Linked DNA regions of Paraneptunicella aestuarii. The protein of the gene in region 1 binds, or shares a complex with, the protein of each later gene. Links are inferred from orthologs where the notes say so. Each region holds a gene or a part of one and is shown on either strand. Other genes may lie near its edges.

Region 1 (5,369 bases):
ATGACGCGTTTAAGGAAGACCCAAGCATTGTGGAAGCTGCATTAGCAGATTTAAAAGCAGTTTACGATAGAGACCCTGCGGTAGAGACTTATCTGACCATTTTGGCTAATTTTAAAGGCTATCTAGCACTTCAAGTACACAGATTAGCTCATCATCTTTGGCGCAAAAACAGAAAACATTTAGCGCTATTCTTACAAAGCAGAAACTCGGAAGTCTTTGCTGTGGATATTCATCCTGCCGCCAAAATCGGTAAGGGCGTTATGTTCGACCATGCAACCGGTATCGTCGTAGGTGAAACCGCCGTTATCGAAGACAATGTTTCGATTCTGCAATCAGTCACATTAGGTGGTACTGGCAATGAATCAGGCGATCGACATCCCAAGGTTCGCGAAGGTGTGTTGATTGGCGCAGGTGCAAAAATTCTGGGTAATATCGAGATTGGTCGAGGTTCCAAAGTGGGTGCAGGCAGCGTGGTACTGAATAATGTACCAGAACATGTCACCGTTGTGGGTGTCCCCGCCAAAGTAAGAAGCACTTGTGTTGGCAACCCTGGTGAAACCATGGATCAAACCGACTTTGCCGGTGCAGATTAATCATCCACAGTGAACATTAAAAAAGGTGTCTGACTTAGACACCTTTTTTATGTGCTGCTTTTATGTGCTGGGGATATCAAGCAAGCTAGTGGCCCGCTTGATTCTCAATAAAATAAGCCAACTCTTTAATACAGTATTTGAGAACCGGGTTTAAACGCGTGTTTTTACCATTAAGTACATAAAGCTGTTGCTCAAACTGGAACAGTTCACCACCAATTGGCGTAAGTAGCTCTCGCCCCACCTCAGATTCCGCCAAATAGTCAGGCAATAATCCAACATACTCACCACTCAGTATGGCTGATAAGCACGACTCGTAAGAGTCTGAGAATGTCTGAATAGAAAGACGATTTTCACCACGCACGTAGTTACCGGATGGCATGCCTGAAATCCCGACAGCAGGATATTCTTGCACATTCAAAGGAGTCACTTTACGCGCCCATTTTTTAGCAAGTGGATGATCTTTCAAGCAATACAAACGCCCAACACAAGAGGCGTTAATTTCGTGAAAATTCACTGACTCAGGCTTAACCATATCGTAGCAGGACACCACTAAATGGCACTCACCCGATAAAGCAACATGCTCGACTTCATGGTAAAGGCGGGTTTGAATGTTGATATGAATATCATTGAATTTCTTCATTGTGCTACGCACTGCCTGAGCAACTGCAGCAACCACACTAGGAGGCAAGCTTGCCATGAGAACCAAAGTCACATGACCAGAGTAATCATCATGTAAGCTCTTAAGGTTAAACACGAAGCTGTCAAACGCGTTGAAAATACGCTTGGTTTCCTGAAAGACCAGTTCACCCTCTTTGGTCATTTGGAAACCACCGCGACCACGATGACACAACACCAAATCAAGTCGCTCTTCGAGCTTCTTGATCGCAGCACTGATATTGGGTCTTTGCATTCTCAATACCGGCTCTGCAGCGGTAAATCCGTTACAGGACGCAACGGCATAGAAGACTCTAAGTAATTTTATATCCGACTCTTGCAAACGATTCAGCATAATTTTGTCACCTGAAAAACGGCAGAAAAATCCTTCTGAGAGCACCCTTATCAGGCACTGTTTTCTAAGGTATAAGTTTGCATACTATACTGATATTTCTCTTATGCGCAAACACTGATTGTAATATTCTTTCAAAATCCTTGTTTTGCCCGATAAGCAAAACACACGAAAAAAATAAATTAACTTATTGTTTTTAATAAAAATAACGAAAAACCATTCGGATAATTATCAACTCCAAACTCTAGGAAACTTCAACCATCTTTGCGCGCAAAATTTCTACCTGATCACGCAATGCAGCGGCTTCTTCAAATTCCAAATTACGGGCATGTTCAAACATACGTTTTTCCAATGCCGCAATATCGGCCAACAATTGTTTACTATTGTGAGTTCGATATTCTGCTTTCGGTTCAGCCACTTTACGTGAGTCTTTACTTGATTTGCTTTCGCCAAGATCCATGACATCGGTTACAGGTTTATTCAAACTCTGCGGCTGAATGTTATGTTCTTCGTTATACCTTTCCTGCTTGGCACGACGACGCTCGGTTTCTTCAATCGCTCTTTGCATCGACCCTGTAATGGTATCGCCATAAAGAATCGCCTTACCATTAAGGTTTCTGGCTGCGCGACCAATAGTCTGAATTAAAGAACGATCAGAACGTAAGAAGCCTTCTTTATCAGCATCGAGAATCGCCACCAGCGATACTTCCGGCATATCGAGACCTTCACGCAGTAAGTTAATACCTACCAGCACATCAAATCGTCCCAAGCGCAGATCTCGGATAATCTCCACACGCTCAACCGTATCAATATCTGAATGCAGGTAACGCACCTTAACGCCGTGTTCGTCGAGATAATCACTTAAATCTTCTGCCATACGCTTGGTAAGCGTGGTCACCAAGACCCGCTCATTCACCACGGTGCGTTTACGGATTTCAGATAGCAAATCATCAACCTGGGTCGACACAGGGCGCACTTCAATAATGGGATCGAGCAAACCTGTTGGCCTTACCACCTGCTCAACCACATCACCTGCGGATTTTTCCAGTTCGTATTTTCCGGGCGTCGCGGAAACATAAATGGTTTGTGGCGACAAGCGTTCAAATTCATCAAATTTCAGAGGTCGATTGTCCAGCGCTGACGGCAAGCGAAAGCCGAATTCCACCAAGGTTTCCTTACGAGAGCGATCGCCTTTAAACATGGCACCGATCTGGGAAACCGTGACGTGAGACTCGTCAATAAACAACAAGCCATCTGATGGGAAATAATCAATCAAGGTTGGTGGCGGCTCACCGGGTTCTCTACCCGACAAATAACGAGAGTAGTTCTCAATGCCGGAGCAATATCCCAACTCCAGCATCATTTCGATATCAAACTGAGTACGCTGAGTAATACGCTGCTCTTCAACCAGCTTGTTATTGTCTTTCAATTGCTCTCGACGCTCTTTCAATTCTTCTTTGATATGGTCGATAGCGCTAAGAATTTTTTCACGAGGCGTAACGTAATGCGTTTTCGGGAACACTGTCGCTCTGGCCACATTTTTTTCAACCGCGCCGGTTAAAGGGTCGAAAATGCTGATCCGTTCGATTTCTTCATCAAACAGCTCAACCCGAATCCCTTGCTTGTCTGAATCCGCCGGAAAGATATCAATCACGTCGCCACGAACGCGAAAAGTACCACGCTCAAAATTCACATCGTTACGGCTATATTGCAGCTCAGCCAGACGACGCAAAATATCGCGTTGATCCATGAGGTCTCCCTGACGCAAATGCAACAGCATCTTCATATAAGACTCAGGATCACCCAAACCATAAATCGCAGATACACTCGACACAATAACAACATCGCGGCGTTCCATAAGCGCTTTGGTTGCCGATAATCGCATCTGCTCTATGTGGTCATTGATAGAGGCGTCTTTTTCAATAAAGGTGTCGGTAGTGGGAACGTAAGCTTCGGGCTGATAATAGTCGTAATAAGAGACAAAATACTCAACGGCATTATCCGGGAAGAACTCTTTCATCTCCCCGTATAATTGCGCCGCAAGCGTTTTGTTGTGCGCCAGAATAAGCGTTGGCCTCTGTGTTTGTTCAATCACATTGGCCATAGTGAATGTTTTACCGGAACCGGTTACTCCCAGAAGGGTTTGGCATGCCAAACCATCACTTAATCCCTCAACTAACTGCTCAATGGCTCCGGGTTGATCACCAGACGGCTGGTAATTCGAGTGGAGCTTGAATCCTCTGGACATTACCCCTCCTGCAAGGCAACCTCTTTTTGCTCAGACAACGACATTTCTTCATTGAGTAAGCGATTAAACCAAATATAAGACACGGTACCTGCTCCCATGTAAGCAACAACGCTGCCCCAGAAGATGCCCTTCAATTCAAATACCATGCTACCCAAATAAGACACAGGGATTAAAAATACAAACAAGCGGATCATGCTTAATACTAGTGCAGACATGGGTTTATGCATGGCGTTAAAGGATGAATTGGTCAAAATGACAATACCTTGCAAGCCATAACCGAGTGGCACAATCATCAAAAATAACTGGATCAAGCGTTCTACTTCCGGATCTTTAGCAAAAGCCATAGCAATGAGAGGCGAAGCAGCCCACATAACGAAGAACACGAATAACTGCCAAACCATAATAAATTTCATCGTCTTCAAATAAGCTTCCTTCACTCGATGCATTTTCTCAGCACCATAGTTTTGACTGATGAAAGGTGGCAAAGTCATCGACAAGGATAAAGTCACGATACCCGCAATAGATTCCAGACGGCTTCCAACCCCCCAGGTTGCAACAGCCGCAGAACCATAACCCGCGACAATAGCAGTAAGCACCCCATTTGCGATCGGAGTCAACATATTGGAACCCGCAGCAGGAATACCGATTTTTAGAATACCGCTAAATGCATCATTAAATTCAGAAGGACGTAGCAAGCGTGGCAGGATCAACTTACGTTTTATCGCCAACAAATAGATGACATGGCCACTTCCCACGGCCCAGGCAATCATTGTTGCAATAGCCGCACCTTGAATACCCAAGGCAGGAATAGGACCAAAGCCAAAAATCAAGATAGGATCCAAAACGGCATTAATTAAACCACCATAAGCCATAATCATGCTGGGTGTTTTGGTGTCGCCATTGGCACGCAGTACGCTGTTACCCACCATAGGAATAGCCAGAAAAACACTGGCAATATACCAAACATGCATATAATCCTTGATATACACCATTTGACCTTGCTCAGCGCCTAACAGGTTGAATATGGGTTCAATAGTCACCCAGCCAATCAAGGTCACTAAAATGCCAACCAACACAGCCAAAGTTATCGCACCACTCCCGACAATATGAGCCTTATCTGCGTTTTTGGCGCCAAGCAGTTTGGCGACGGTAGCAGACGTACCTACGCCCAACCCAACATTCAAGCTAATAATGGTAAACGTTACTGGAAATGTGAAACTAATGCCCGCGAGTTGCTCAGTTCCTAACAAACTGACAAAGAATGTATCGACCAATCCAAACGTCATTAACAGGATCATGCCGAACACAACTGGCATCGTCATATTTTTAATTGTCTGACCGATGGGGCCATTCAATAAGTCATTGTTATTACTTGTGCTCACGCGCTTGTTCTCTGTAGAAGGTATATATCTATTGGAATACGTTTCTGAATAACAAAGAACCAGAAGACTGGTCGGGAAGGGCTATTCAGTGCTAATTTGTGCTGCCCTGGTGAATACAGCTATTTACGTCATCAGAGCAT
Region 2 (2,995 bases), 3.5 Mb from region 1 along the record:
CAAACGCACCAGATATTCATAAACCTGAGCGTTTTCTTTGGGAATATAATCAACAACATCCTTTGCCAAAACATTAGTGCGCGTGACTTCATCCAGTCTGCCAGTAATAACAATGGTGGGAACATTATACTCAATAGAGAAATCGATAGCTTCACCTTCAGGTGCATCAGGCAAGCAGTAATCAACGACTGCACACAAATACTCATCAGACCCCGAGCGAGATAATACCTCTCTGGCTTCCCTTAAGCTCGCAGCACCAATAGGCTCAAGATCTGCGCCTTTAAGCAGATGCTTGATGACCTTCATACTGGTAATGGAATCTTCAATCACCAGAACTTTGCGCTTTGATTCGTGCATAGTGTTTGTTTCGAGGAAAAATAGACCCGATTATGACGCAGAAACTACGTCTTTTTAATTAGACTTTAGTCAAAGTGGTATAGCCTAAAAACAGCCACTTTGTCCCATGATTTTCAAAATTCACCTGAACTCGTGCGTTTTCACCACTGCCTTCATAGTTCAATACCACGCCTTCATCAAATTTAGGATGCCTGACACGCTCACCCAAACTAAAACCTGTCGATTCAAACGCTTCATGGGATGCCATGTTACTGTAACTTTTCTGTACAGGTCTGGAAACCGTTGAGCGCAGGCGCACTTCTTCTAAACATTTTGCCGGCATTTCACGAATAAAACGTGAAGGTGTGTGATATTTATCTTGCCCATACAAGCGACGGTTCTCGGCATAAGTAATAAACAACCTTTGCATCGCACGTGTCATTCCAACGTAGCACAAACGACGCTCTTCTTCCAATCGCCCAATATCCTCGGCACTTTGCATACTGGGGAACATACCTTCTTCCACGCCAGTCAAAAATACCTGTGGAAACTCCAATCCTTTAGCAGAGTGGATCGTCATTAATTGCACTGCCGACTCATGAGTATCAGCCTGAGTTTCTCCCGCATCTAACGAAGCCTGAGCCAGGAAAGCCGCCAATGGCGTCATATTTTCATCTTCCTCGGCCTGAACAAACTGCTCACAAGCGGTGACAAGTTCTTGCAAGTTCTCAACCCGGGTTTCGCCTTTTTCGCCCTTCTCAGACTGATACATGGCTAAAATTCCCGATTTCTGCATAATAACTTTCGCTTGTTCCTGCAAGCTTGCACCACCAACGGCTTGCTCTAAAGACAGGATCAAATCCACAAAGCTTTGTAATGCATTGGTCGCTCTTCCCGTTAAGCGTTTTTCTTGCAGCATTAACATACTGGCTTGCCATAGCGACTTCTGCGTTGCCCGCGCGGCTTCACGTATTTGCGCTACAGTCTTATCACCTAAACCTCTGGCTGGCACATTAATAATGCGCTCAAAAGCTGCGTCATCCAAAGGATTATTAACCATACGCATGTAGCCTAGTGCGTCTTTGATTTCCTGACGCTCAAAAAAGCGCACGCCGCCATAAATACGGTAAGGCAACCCTGCATGTAACAAAGCCTCTTCTAATACCCGTGATTGAGCATTATTACGATACAAAATGGCGTTCTCATCCGGCGAGCCACCTTTGTCAATCCAGGACTCGATTTGCCCTACAACGAAACGCGCTTCATCGACTTCGTTAAAACCGGCGTACAAACGGATCAACTCACCATCACCAGACTCAGTCCACAGATTCTTGCCAAGTCTGCCTGAGTTGTTATCGATCACCGCATTCGCGGCATTCAGGATATTGCCGGTAGAGCGATAATTCTGCTCTAATCGAACCGTTTGAGCCTTGGGAAAATCACGCAAAAAATGATGTATGTTTTCGACGTTTGCGCCACGCCAACCGTAAATGGATTGATCATCGTCGCCGACAATCATCATATTGTTGCTGTCGCAGCATAACAAACGTAACCAGGCGTATTGAATGTTGTTAGTGTCTTGAAATTCGTCGACCAGAATCGTTCTAAAACGCTGTTGGTAATGCGCCAAAATATGCGGATTATTTAACCAAAGCTCATAAGCACGCAGCAATAATTCAGCAAAATCCACTAACCCCGACAAATCACAAGCGTCCTGATATGCCTGATAAATATCGCGCATACGTTTACGTTCGGGATTATCCCCCACATCAACATGCTTGGGGCGTAATCCTTCGTCTTTATTAGCATTAATAAACCATTGAATTTGCTTGGGTTGCCAAAGCTTTTCATCCAGATTCAAAGACTTAAGCACGCGTCGAATTAAGCGATATTGATCGTCAGAGTCCAGTATCTGGAAATGCTCAGGTAAGCCCGCATCCTGATAATGACTGCGTAAAAGACGATGCGCTAAACCGTGGAAGGTGCCCATCCACATATGCTGTAAAGGAATGCCCAACAAATGCTCAACACGCCCGCGCATTTCACGGGCAGCTTTGTTGGTAAACGTAACAGCCAGAATGTTACGGGGAGAAATGGCTTCAACCTGAACCAGCCATGCAATACGATGTACTAGCACCCGGGTTTTACCGCTTCCAGCTCCCGCCAAAATGAGCAGGTCGGAAGCAGGGGCGGTCACAGCGTCACGCTGCTTGTCGTTCAGGTTATCCAGTAAGTGGGATACATCCATGGGCAATATGTCTTTTATCTGGTTTTTATCTGAAAATTGCCCGGATTATACCTTTAAATACTGGTTATTTATACACTCTATTAACGGGAAACGTTTCCTCACCCTTCAAGTGATTTCGTCAACCTTCCTGCTCCAGCTTTAAAATAGAAAGTTTGTGCTCTTTACGTGACTGCCACAAAATCGGTAACACTATCAAACTAATCCCCAGTAACGTGCGCCAACCAATAATTTCATGGAATATCAACCAACCCATTAGCGCGGCAAAGACTAAACCTGAATATTCTGCGATAGTCACGGCTCCTGCGTCGGCATGGCGATAAGCAAAAACACAACAAATCTGATAAATTCCTATGCCCAAGGCACTTCCTACGCCCAGATACAGCAAGTCCATCGACATGTCTCGCCAATCAA

The links. The genes of interacting proteins can lie anywhere in the genome.
Region 2: the proteins of uvrB (region 1) and uvrD are in contact, whole or in part, in a crystal structure (PDB 7EGT), measured with the Thermus thermophilus proteins. The link is inferred for Paraneptunicella aestuarii from one-to-one orthologs. Residues at the interface, in WP_096411307.1 of Thermus thermophilus: Glu23, Leu25, Arg26, Asp27, Gly28, Glu29, Arg30, Phe31, Arg55, Glu326, Asp327, Phe328, Glu379, Ser382, Gln383, His398, Gly400, Arg401; in WP_096412145.1 of Thermus thermophilus: His654, Arg656, Phe657, Gln666, Asp668, Glu669, Lys680, Arg681, Leu682, Ser683, Lys685, Tyr686, Ala687.

Annotation. Positions count from the first base shown.
Region 1 is NZ_CP074570.1:3,726,440-3,731,808, forward strand. What follows is about bases 1,346-4,345. They hold uvrB (excinuclease ABC subunit UvrB), read right to left. Parts: upstream 3,848-4,345; coding sequence 1,844-3,847; downstream 1,346-1,843. Other genes in these bases: KIH87_RS14275 (LysR family transcriptional regulator), read right to left, coding at 1,346-1,602; KIH87_RS14285 (MATE family efflux transporter), read right to left, coding at 3,847-4,345. Also shown: cysE (serine O-acetyltransferase), read left to right, coding at 1-593; more of KIH87_RS14275, read right to left, coding at 679-1,345; more of KIH87_RS14285, read right to left, coding at 4,346-5,229. UniProt on the Escherichia coli protein: The UvrABC repair system catalyzes the recognition and processing of DNA lesions. A damage recognition complex composed of 2 UvrA and 2 UvrB subunits scans DNA for abnormalities.
Region 2 is NZ_CP074570.1:277,390-280,384, reverse strand. It holds uvrD (DNA helicase II), read right to left. Parts: upstream 2,585-2,995; coding sequence 416-2,584; downstream 1-415. Other genes in the region: KIH87_RS01205 (DMT family transporter), read right to left, coding at 2,703-2,995; KIH87_RS01215 (response regulator), read right to left, coding at 1-357. UniProt on the Escherichia coli protein: A helicase with DNA-dependent ATPase activity. Unwinds DNA duplexes with 3'-5' polarity. Translocates on single-stranded DNA with 3'-5' polarity. Initiates unwinding more efficiently from a nicked substrate than double-stranded DNA.